DNA from 2 places in the Methylomonas sp. PHL2-19 genome. Region 1 is predicted to be linked to the other one. Evidence: predicted binding sites of a transcription regulator. Region 1 holds the regulator's gene; the other holds the start of a gene.
What was found. The regulator HrcA, encoded in region 1, represses chaperone genes, less so after heat shock. The targets are predictions, from matches to a motif close to TNTTAGCACTCNNNNNNNNNGAGTGCTAANA.
Positions count from the first base shown of each region.

Region 2: groES (co-chaperone GroES) is a predicted target of HrcA. The motif match lies at 1,816-1,846, and genes of this name have one in related genera.

Region 1 is NZ_CP196839.1:1,849,669-1,854,001, forward strand. It holds gene ACR02O_RS08790 (TonB-dependent receptor) at 1-268, shown strand, start outside; gene ACR02O_RS08795 (glycine zipper 2TM domain-containing protein) at 531-833, shown strand; gene ACR02O_RS08800 (hypothetical protein) at 899-1,033, shown strand; gene hrcA (heat-inducible transcriptional repressor HrcA) at 1,387-2,427, shown strand; gene grpE (nucleotide exchange factor GrpE) at 2,478-3,116, shown strand; gene dnaK (molecular chaperone DnaK) at 3,188-4,333, shown strand, end outside.
Region 2 is NZ_CP196839.1:4,862,318-4,866,650, reverse strand. It holds gene ACR02O_RS22410 (cation-transporting P-type ATPase) at 1-543, opposite strand, end outside; gene ACR02O_RS22405 (hypothetical protein) at 733-939, shown strand; gene ACR02O_RS22400 (HesA/MoeB/ThiF family protein) at 1,002-1,748, opposite strand; gene groES (co-chaperone GroES) at 1,954-2,241, shown strand; gene groL (chaperonin GroEL) at 2,298-3,938, shown strand; gene ACR02O_RS22385 (response regulator) at 4,115-4,333, shown strand, end outside.

The sequences.
Region 1 (4,333 bases):
CTTGGATGTCAAATATGAGCATTGGAGCGGTGGCATTATTGGGCGCTATGTCAGCCAGCAGTATACGAACGACCAAAATCTGGATCAAAGGGCCGGCGTCCCAGGGAGTTACGACCCTTATTTTCTGGTCGATACCCGTATTGCTTATCAAGCGACGAAAAATATCGATCTGTCGTTTTCGGTGAATAATCTGTTGGATCGGGAATATTCCTCTTTTTACCAACAAGCCGGCCGCACCGTTTACGGGGAAGTGTCTTACAGCTTTTAATGTGCGTGACTGTCGCCTCCGGCGCAATCTGCTCCGGATATTCGGTTTGCGAGTATCCGGAGTAATGGCTATTGGTAGTTTATAGTCCTCGCTTAGCGTGCACAGTTCACAAAAATTGGCAATGTAAGCGCCGGCTTTGCTGTCTTCATCTGTTCTTAATCTTTTCCTAATCAAGACTTAAACATTGCTCTCTAGAATCAACTCATAGATGAATTATTCTCGATCAAGGGGATTTATGTTTAGAGTGGCAAGTGTCGTTGTAATGAGTTTGTTGGTTTCGCCAATAGCCATCGCTGACGGGCATGGGCGAGGTCATCACAAACATCACCACCATGACCGGTACGTCGAGGTCGAGCGGGTGTATGTACCGGGGAGGGTTACGCAGTACGTCCCGGCACCGCCGCCCGCGCCGCGCTACGACCGATACGACCAACGCTCCACTCAGGGCTTGGTAGGTGGCGCGTTAGGCAGTGCGGCGGGTTACGAGATGAGTAGAGGCGATCCGTTGGGAGCCGGCATCGGTGCCGCCGCCGGCGCCTGGATCGGCAACAGTATGAGCCGTTAATCAGCTACCGCCAATCAATTAACCGGTTTTGAATTTTTGGATGACTCATGCGACAGGAGGACAAAATGAGAATAAAAAATGGTAAAAAATATCAACAAGAACAGTACAGTAGAGTAGAAAAGTTTTTGAATGTATTGTTGTTTTTTGTCGTTGCCTACTATAGCTACTATGTGTTGTCTTTCTCCCAAATGGGGGCTTGAGACCACTGGCGGTTGCGGTTTATTGGCCGTTTGCGTTCCTGCCATACAGTCCGGATAAGCAAACGCTAGATCGAATTAGAACCCTGCAAGTCCCAGACTTGCAGGGTTTTTTATTGCCGGTTGTTGGGCAATATCGAAGATACATCTAAAAATCGTAATTCCGGAACAAACTGCCCATCGATCCGTTCTCCACGACACGGGGGCTTCGGATATTCAATCCCAGCCCTTGATTGTGCTGGCTGCGCTTAGTTTATTCATAACCTGTTCAAGCCGTTGACAAGGCCGGACCCAACTGATAGCTTTGCTGTCTGGCACTCACCAATATCGAGTGCTAACGGAATTTGGGGGATGACGTGGCTGGCGGACAAGATTTAAACGAAAGATCGCTGTATTTATTAAAAACCTTGGTTGAGCGTTATATCCAGGACGGCCAGCCTGTTGGTTCGCGTTTGTTATCTAAAGATCCGCAGTTAAAGCTGAGCCCCGCCAGCATTCGCAATGTGATGGCGGATCTGGAAGAGATGGGTTTGATCCATTCCCCGCACACATCCGCCGGCAGAGTCCCGACCGTGAGCGGCTATCGTTTATTTGTCGACAGTTTGTTAACCGTCAAGCCGCTGGCATCCAGCGAATTGGATCAACTGCAACATGGCCTGAAAGGGGAGGCGGATAAAGCCAGTGACGTGTTGAATAAGGCTTCCAAATTATTGTCCGACGTAACGCGGATGGCCGGCGTGGTGACTTTGCCGCGCAGAGAAAGCGTCACCTTGCGGCACATCGAATTTCTGCCTATGTCCAATACCCGGGTGTTGGTGATTTTCGTCACCGACGACCAGGAAGTGCACAATAAAATCATTCATACCCACAAGCAATTCAGTCCTGCGGAATTACAACAGGCAGCCAACTATTTGAATTCGGTTTATTCCGGCCGCAGCTTGGCGAAAATTCGCGATTTGGTGGTGCGGGAGATGGAGCTCGATCAGCGGCAGGTCAATCAAGGCATGATGGACGCGGTGAACATGGCGCAGCTCACCTTCAGCGAACAACCCAACGACGACTATGTGTTGAGCGGCGAAACCAATCTAATGGGCTTTTCCGAGTTGTCGGATATGGAACGACTCAAACAGTTGTTCGAAGCTTTTAGCCAAAAGCGCGGCGTCATTCATTTATTGGATCAGTGTCTACAGGCCGAAGGCGTGCAGATTTTTATCGGTGAAGAGTCCGGCTATAGCGCATTCGATCATTGCAGCCTGGTGACGGCGCCTTATTCGGTGAATGACGAAGTGGTGGGGGTGTTGGGCGTGATCGGCCCCACCCGAATGGCGTATGAAAAAGTGATTCCGTTCGTGGATGTGACGGCAAAATTATTGGGCGCGGCCTTGAATCCCAAATAAATGGCCCTATCGTTAGGCCAACTAAAAAATTTAGAACCATGGAGTAAGTAATGAGTCATCAGCAATCGAGCCACGAACCCCAATCGGATAGCGATTTGATCGCCGAAGTTTTGGAACAGACCAAGCCAATCGACGCCGACGAACAGTCAACCGAAGCCTCTGGTGCCGCCCCAGTCACTGTGGAAGCCTTGCAGGAACAATTGGAGCAGGCCCAGCAACAAGCTGCTGCGAATCTGGATAAAGCCATCCGCACGATGGCCGAGATGGAAAATTTAAAAAAGCGCGTGCAAAAAGACTTGGACGACGAACGCAAATACGGTCTGGCCAAATTTGCGAAAGAACTGCTGAGTGTTCTGGATAGTTTGGAATTAGGCCTGCAAGCGGCAACCGGCGATAGCCCGGAGATAGTGAAACTACGCGAAGGCAGTGAATTGACCATCAAGCAATTCGAGTCGGTATTTGCCAAATTTAATATCGAAACCGTCGACCCCATCGGTCAAGCATTCAATCCGGAATTGCACCAGGCGATGGTCATGCAGCCAAGTGCCACCGCCCAACCCAATACCGTATTAAACGTCTTCCAAAAAGGCTATGTGTTGAACGGCCGTTTATTGCGCCCTGCCATGGTGGTGGTGGCGAAAGCCGAGGACAAACCTGCCGATAGCGCAAAAATCGATGAGCAGGCTTGAAATTAAGACGATCAACCGCATATCGCTAACAACTTTTTAATTTATTACCAATTCAAGTCTGGAGAATATCAATGGGCAAAATGATCGGCATCGATTTAGGAACCACCAACTCCTGCGTCGCAGTCCTGGAAAACGGCACCGCGCGGGTTATCGAAAACAGCGAAGGCGCGCGCACCACGCCTTCCATCATCGCCTTCACCGGCGACAACGAAGTATTGGTCGGCCAGTCCGCCAAACGTCAGGCGGTTACCAACCCTGAGAATACTTTGTTCGCGATCAAACGCTTGATCGGCCGCCGCTTTAAAGAAGACGCGGTACAAAAAGACATCAAAATGGTGCCTTACAAAATTATGGAAGCCAACAACGGCGACGCTTGGGTGGAATGCCACGGTAAAAAAATGGCGCCGCCCGAAGTGTCATCGCGGGTGTTGATGAAGCTGAAAAAAGACGCAGAAGCCTTCTTGGGCGAAGAAGTCACCGAAGCGGTTATCACCGTACCGGCTTACTTTAACGATTCACAACGTCAAGCGACCAAAGACGCCGGCCGCATCGCCGGTCTGGATGTCAAACGCATCATCAACGAGCCGACTGCGGCTGCGCTGGCGTTTGGTATGGACAAACCCAAAGGTGACACCACCATCGCGGTCTATGACTTGGGCGGCGGTACCTTCGATATTTCCATCATCGAAATTGCTGAAATCGAAGGCGAGCACCAGTTCGAAGTATTGGCCACCAACGGTGATACCTTCTTGGGCGGTGAAGACTTTGATTTGCGCATCATCGACTTCCTGGCCGGCGAATTTAAACGCGACAGTGGCATCGATCTGCACAACGATCCATTGGCGTTGCAACGTCTGAAAGAAGCGGCAGAAAAAGCCAAAATTGAATTGTCCTCAGCTGAGCAAACCGACATCAATCTGCCGTACATCACCGCCGACGCATCCGGTCCGAAACATTTGAACGTGAAACTGACCCGCGCCAAACTGGAGTCGCTGGTTGACGAGTTGATCGAAAGAACCAAAGGCCCTTGCTTGCAAGCGATTAAGGACGCCGGTATTTCGACTTCTAAAATCAACGACGTAATTCTGGTGGGCGGTCAAACCCGCATGCCGAAAGTGCAAGCCTTCGTCAAAGAACTGTTCGGTAAAGAGCCGCGTAAAGACGTTAACCCTGATGAAGCGGTAGCCTTGGGTGCGGCGATTCAAGCCGGCGTATTG
Region 2 (4,333 bases), 2.0 Mb from region 1:
CTGTTTTTCCACCGGCACTGATTCGCCGGTTAGCGCGGATTCGTCGATTTTCAGTTCGCGGCTTTGCAAGAGGCGCAGATCGGCAGGCACCTTGTCGCCGGATTGCAGGAATACCAAATCGCCGGGAACTAACTCGGCAGCAGCAATACTTCGGCGCTGGCCGTCACGCAGGACGTTGCTGCTGATATTCAAGGTCTGAGCCAGGGCGTTAATGGCTTTCAGCGCGTTCGCTTCCTGAACGAAGCCGATCACCGCATTGATAATGACCACACCGAAGATGACGCTACTGTCGGTCCATTCCTCTAAAAAAGCGGTGGTGGCCGCGGAAAACAGCAGGATGTAGATCAAGGGCTGATGAAATTGCGCCAATAGCAAAAGCAAAGGGCCTTTGCCGCGGCGAGCGGTCAGGCGGTTGGCGCCGCTAGTCGCTCGGCGTTTTTGCGCTTCCTCGCTGCTCAGGCCTTGACCCAGCTCTACGCCGAAATGCGTTAATACGGTTTCCGGCGTTTGGCTGTGCCAGTTGGCTTTAGGGTAATGGTCCATATGCTCAGATTGATAGTTGAAAATGGCGTTGGCGTAGTTGCCCCAAGGCTAAATTAGCCTGAGGTTAAAACCATAAGTTGACAAAGAATACTTTGTGCTTGTTCCCTAAAAGGGATGGGGTTATAGTCCATGCCCGAGGTCTATGGCCTCATTCTAAATTAAAATAAAAACAAATAGTTGGAGGTATATATGGGCGGAGTTATCGAATTAGTGGTGTTGATGTTGATTATTGCCATCTTCGCTTTCGCACCGTTGGGGTATTTCATTTACATGTACACCATGAAGAATGGCGAACCGTTCGGCGACATCGAGCCGCACGGCGATAGCGATTCGGCGCTATTGAGAAATGTCAGCAAAGCCATTCTGATGGTTAAAGGCAAACTGGGAAAAAATTAATTACGTCTTATTTGCCAGCAATAGAAAGCCGGGATTAGCCCGGCTTTTTTATGCGGATTGGCTTATTTCTCGCCACAGCTCGGGCAATGTGGGTTTTTCTTCAAGCGCATGCTGTGCCATTCCATACTCAGTCCATCCAGCAACAGTAAGCGGCCCGTTAATGTGCTGCCGGTGTTGACTATCAGCTTTATCGTTTCCAAGGCCTGTATGCTGCCGACGATGCCGGTGATCGGCGCAATCACGCCGTTGCGGGCGCAATTTTGCAATTCCTCGCCATCGCTTTGATAAAGACAGTTATAGCACGGGCTATCGTTTAACCCTGGGGTAAATACGCTGACTTGACCCTCAAAGCGGATCGCCGCGCCGGATACCAATGGGGTTTGTTGGTCTACGCAAGCCTTATTGATGGCAAAGCGGGTGGTGAAATTATCGCTACAGTCCAGCACTACGTCGGCGTCAGCCACTTCTGCAAGTAGCTGTTCGCCGGCTAATCGCTGTTTGCGAGCCAATACTTTTACGCCCGGATTAATTTTTTCCAAAGTCTGTTGGGTTGAAATAACTTTATCCAACCCTATATCGCTGGTGTAGTGAGCAATCTGGCGTTGCAAATTGGTCAAATCGACTTGGTCGTCGTCGTAGACGGTGATCTGGCCGACACCGGCCGAAGCCAGGTACATTGAGGCAGGCGAGCCCAAACCGCCGGCACCGACGATTAATACTTTGGCATCGAGCAATTTTTGCTGACCGGCAATATCGATTTGCGGCAGCATGATTTGCCGGCTGTAACGGAGTAATTGTTCGTCGTTCATAGTGTGTATGGCTTGGGTAAGGCGCAGATGATGCCAAAGAGCTTGACAGAGTGCAAAAGCCGGATATTATTAGCACTCGTTGCTAGAGAGTGCTAATAAAACTGAGGCCGCTTAAAAGCTCGCTTCCTCCGTAAGGGGTAGCTGTTTTTTAAATCGCTTTACACAGTTTTTAACCTTTAACTTTATCTACATTAAGGAGACATTGATGAAAATTCGTCCGTTACATGACCGTATTGTCGTAAAACGTGTTGAGGAAGAAACCAAAACCGCAGGCGGCATCGTGTTGCCGGGTTCAGCTGCTGAAAAACCTAGCGAAGGCGAAGTGTTGGCAGTAGGTTCAGGTAAACCGTTAGACAACGGCCAAGTACGTGCCCTGGAAGTTAAAGTTGGCGACCGCGTGTTGTTCGGCAAATATTCCGGCACCGAAGTTAAAGTCGATGGCGAGCAATACATCGTCATGCGCGAAGAAGACATCATGGGTGTTTTGGGTTAAGCCCAACTCGTTCGACACACTCTTTTTCAATTTAACCAATATCTCAGGAATAAGAAATGGCAGCAAAAGACGTAAAATTTGGTGGCGACGCGCGTGCACTGATGGTGGCAGGCGTTAACGTTCTGGCAAATGCAGTAAAAGTGACTTTGGGTCCAAAAGGCCGCAACGCTGTATTGGATAAAAGCTTCGGCGCTCCAACCATCACCAAAGACGGTGTATCGGTAGCCAAAGAAATCGAATTGAAAGACAAATTCGAAAACATGGGCGCGCAAATGGTCAAAGAAGTGGCTTCAAAAACTTCTGACGTAGCTGGCGACGGTACTACGACTGCGACCGTTCTGGCGCAAGCCATCGTTAACGAAGGTTTGAAATCAGTCGCAGCGGGCATGAACCCAATGGACCTGAAACGCGGCATTGATTTGGCAGTCACCACAGCGGTTGCGGCGATCGAAAAAGCGGCTACGCCTTGCAGCGACAGCAAAGCGATCGCGCAAGTAGGTACCATCTCGGCTAACTCCGACGAATCAGTCGGTGCGATCATTGCCGAAGCGATGGAAAAAGTCGGTAAAGAAGGCGTCATCACCGTTGAAGAAGGCACCGGCCTGAACAACGAGCTGGACGTTGTAGAAGGTATGCAATTCGACCGCGGCTATTTGTCTCCATACTTCATCAACAAACAAGAAAGCATGAGCGTCGAATTGGACGATCCTTTCGTGCTGTTGTATGACAAAAAAATCTCCAACATTCGCGAAATGTTGCCTATTTTGGAAGGCGTGGCTAAATCCGGCCGTTCTTTGTTGATCATCGCGGAAGACGTTGAAGGCGAAGCCTTGGCAACGCTGGTTGTCAACAACATGCGCGGTATCGTTAAAGTGGCTGCCGTTAAAGCGCCTGGTTTTGGTGACCGTCGTAAAGCCATGCTGGAAGACATCGCGGTGTTGACCGGCGGTGTAGTCATTTCTGAAGAAGTAGGTCTGTCTTTGGAAAAAGCCGACATCAGCCAATTGGGTACTGCCAAACGTGTCCAAATCAACAAAGAAAACACCACCATCATCGACGGTGCCGGCAACGAAGATCAAATCAAAGGCCGCGTCGCGCAAATTCGCGCTCAAGCTGATGATGCGACTTCCGATTACGACCGTGAGAAATTGCAAGAGCGTCTGGCCAAACTGGCTGGCGGTGTCGCGGTGATCAAAGTCGGCGCTGCGACCGAAGTGGAAATGAAAGAGAAGAAAGCCCGCGTTGAAGACGCGCTGCATTCAACTCGCGCCGCGGTTGAAGAGGGTGTGGTTGCCGGTGGCGGTACCGCGCTGATCCGTGCACTGTCTGCCCTGGACGGCCTGAAAGGCATCAACCACGACCAAGATGTAGGTATCAGCATCCTGCGCCGTGCTATGGAAGAGCCTTTGCGTCAAATCGTCAGCAACGCCGGTGATGAAGCGTCTGTGGTTCTGAATGAAGTGAAAAAAGGCACCGGTAACTTCGGTTACAACGCTGCTACCGGCGAATACGGCGACATGATCGCCATGGGTATTTTGGACCCTGCGAAAGTGACCCGTTCTGCCTTGCAAAACGCCGCATCGGTTGCTGGCCTGATGATCACCACCGAAGTGATGATTGCCGATGCACCATCCGACAGCAAAGCCCCTGCAATGCCTGATATGGGCGGCATGGGCGGTATGGGCGGCATGATGTAATCGCCTTCGGCCTTGGCCTGAAAACCCCGGTTGCCGCAAGGTGCCGGGGTTTTTTATTGCCTGGCGCTTTGGGTGTGGAACGGTTTACGATGGTTTGCCGCACTATAGATTGATTTTTGCCGCGAAACATTCGATAACGGCATCAGCAAATTATTCACAGCTCGAAGCTATTAACCATGACCAACGATTTTTCGATTCTGATCGCCGACGACAATGAAATCAATCTATGGTTGTTACGCGAACAGTTGGAATACTGGACGACCAATATCACCTCGGCAAAAGACGGGCGGGAGGCCTGGCAATTGTTGCAAGAACGCCGCTACGACTTCATCTTTCTGGATGTGAACATGCCGTTTTTGAGTGGTTTCGATGTCGCCGCCAATTTGCGCGGCACC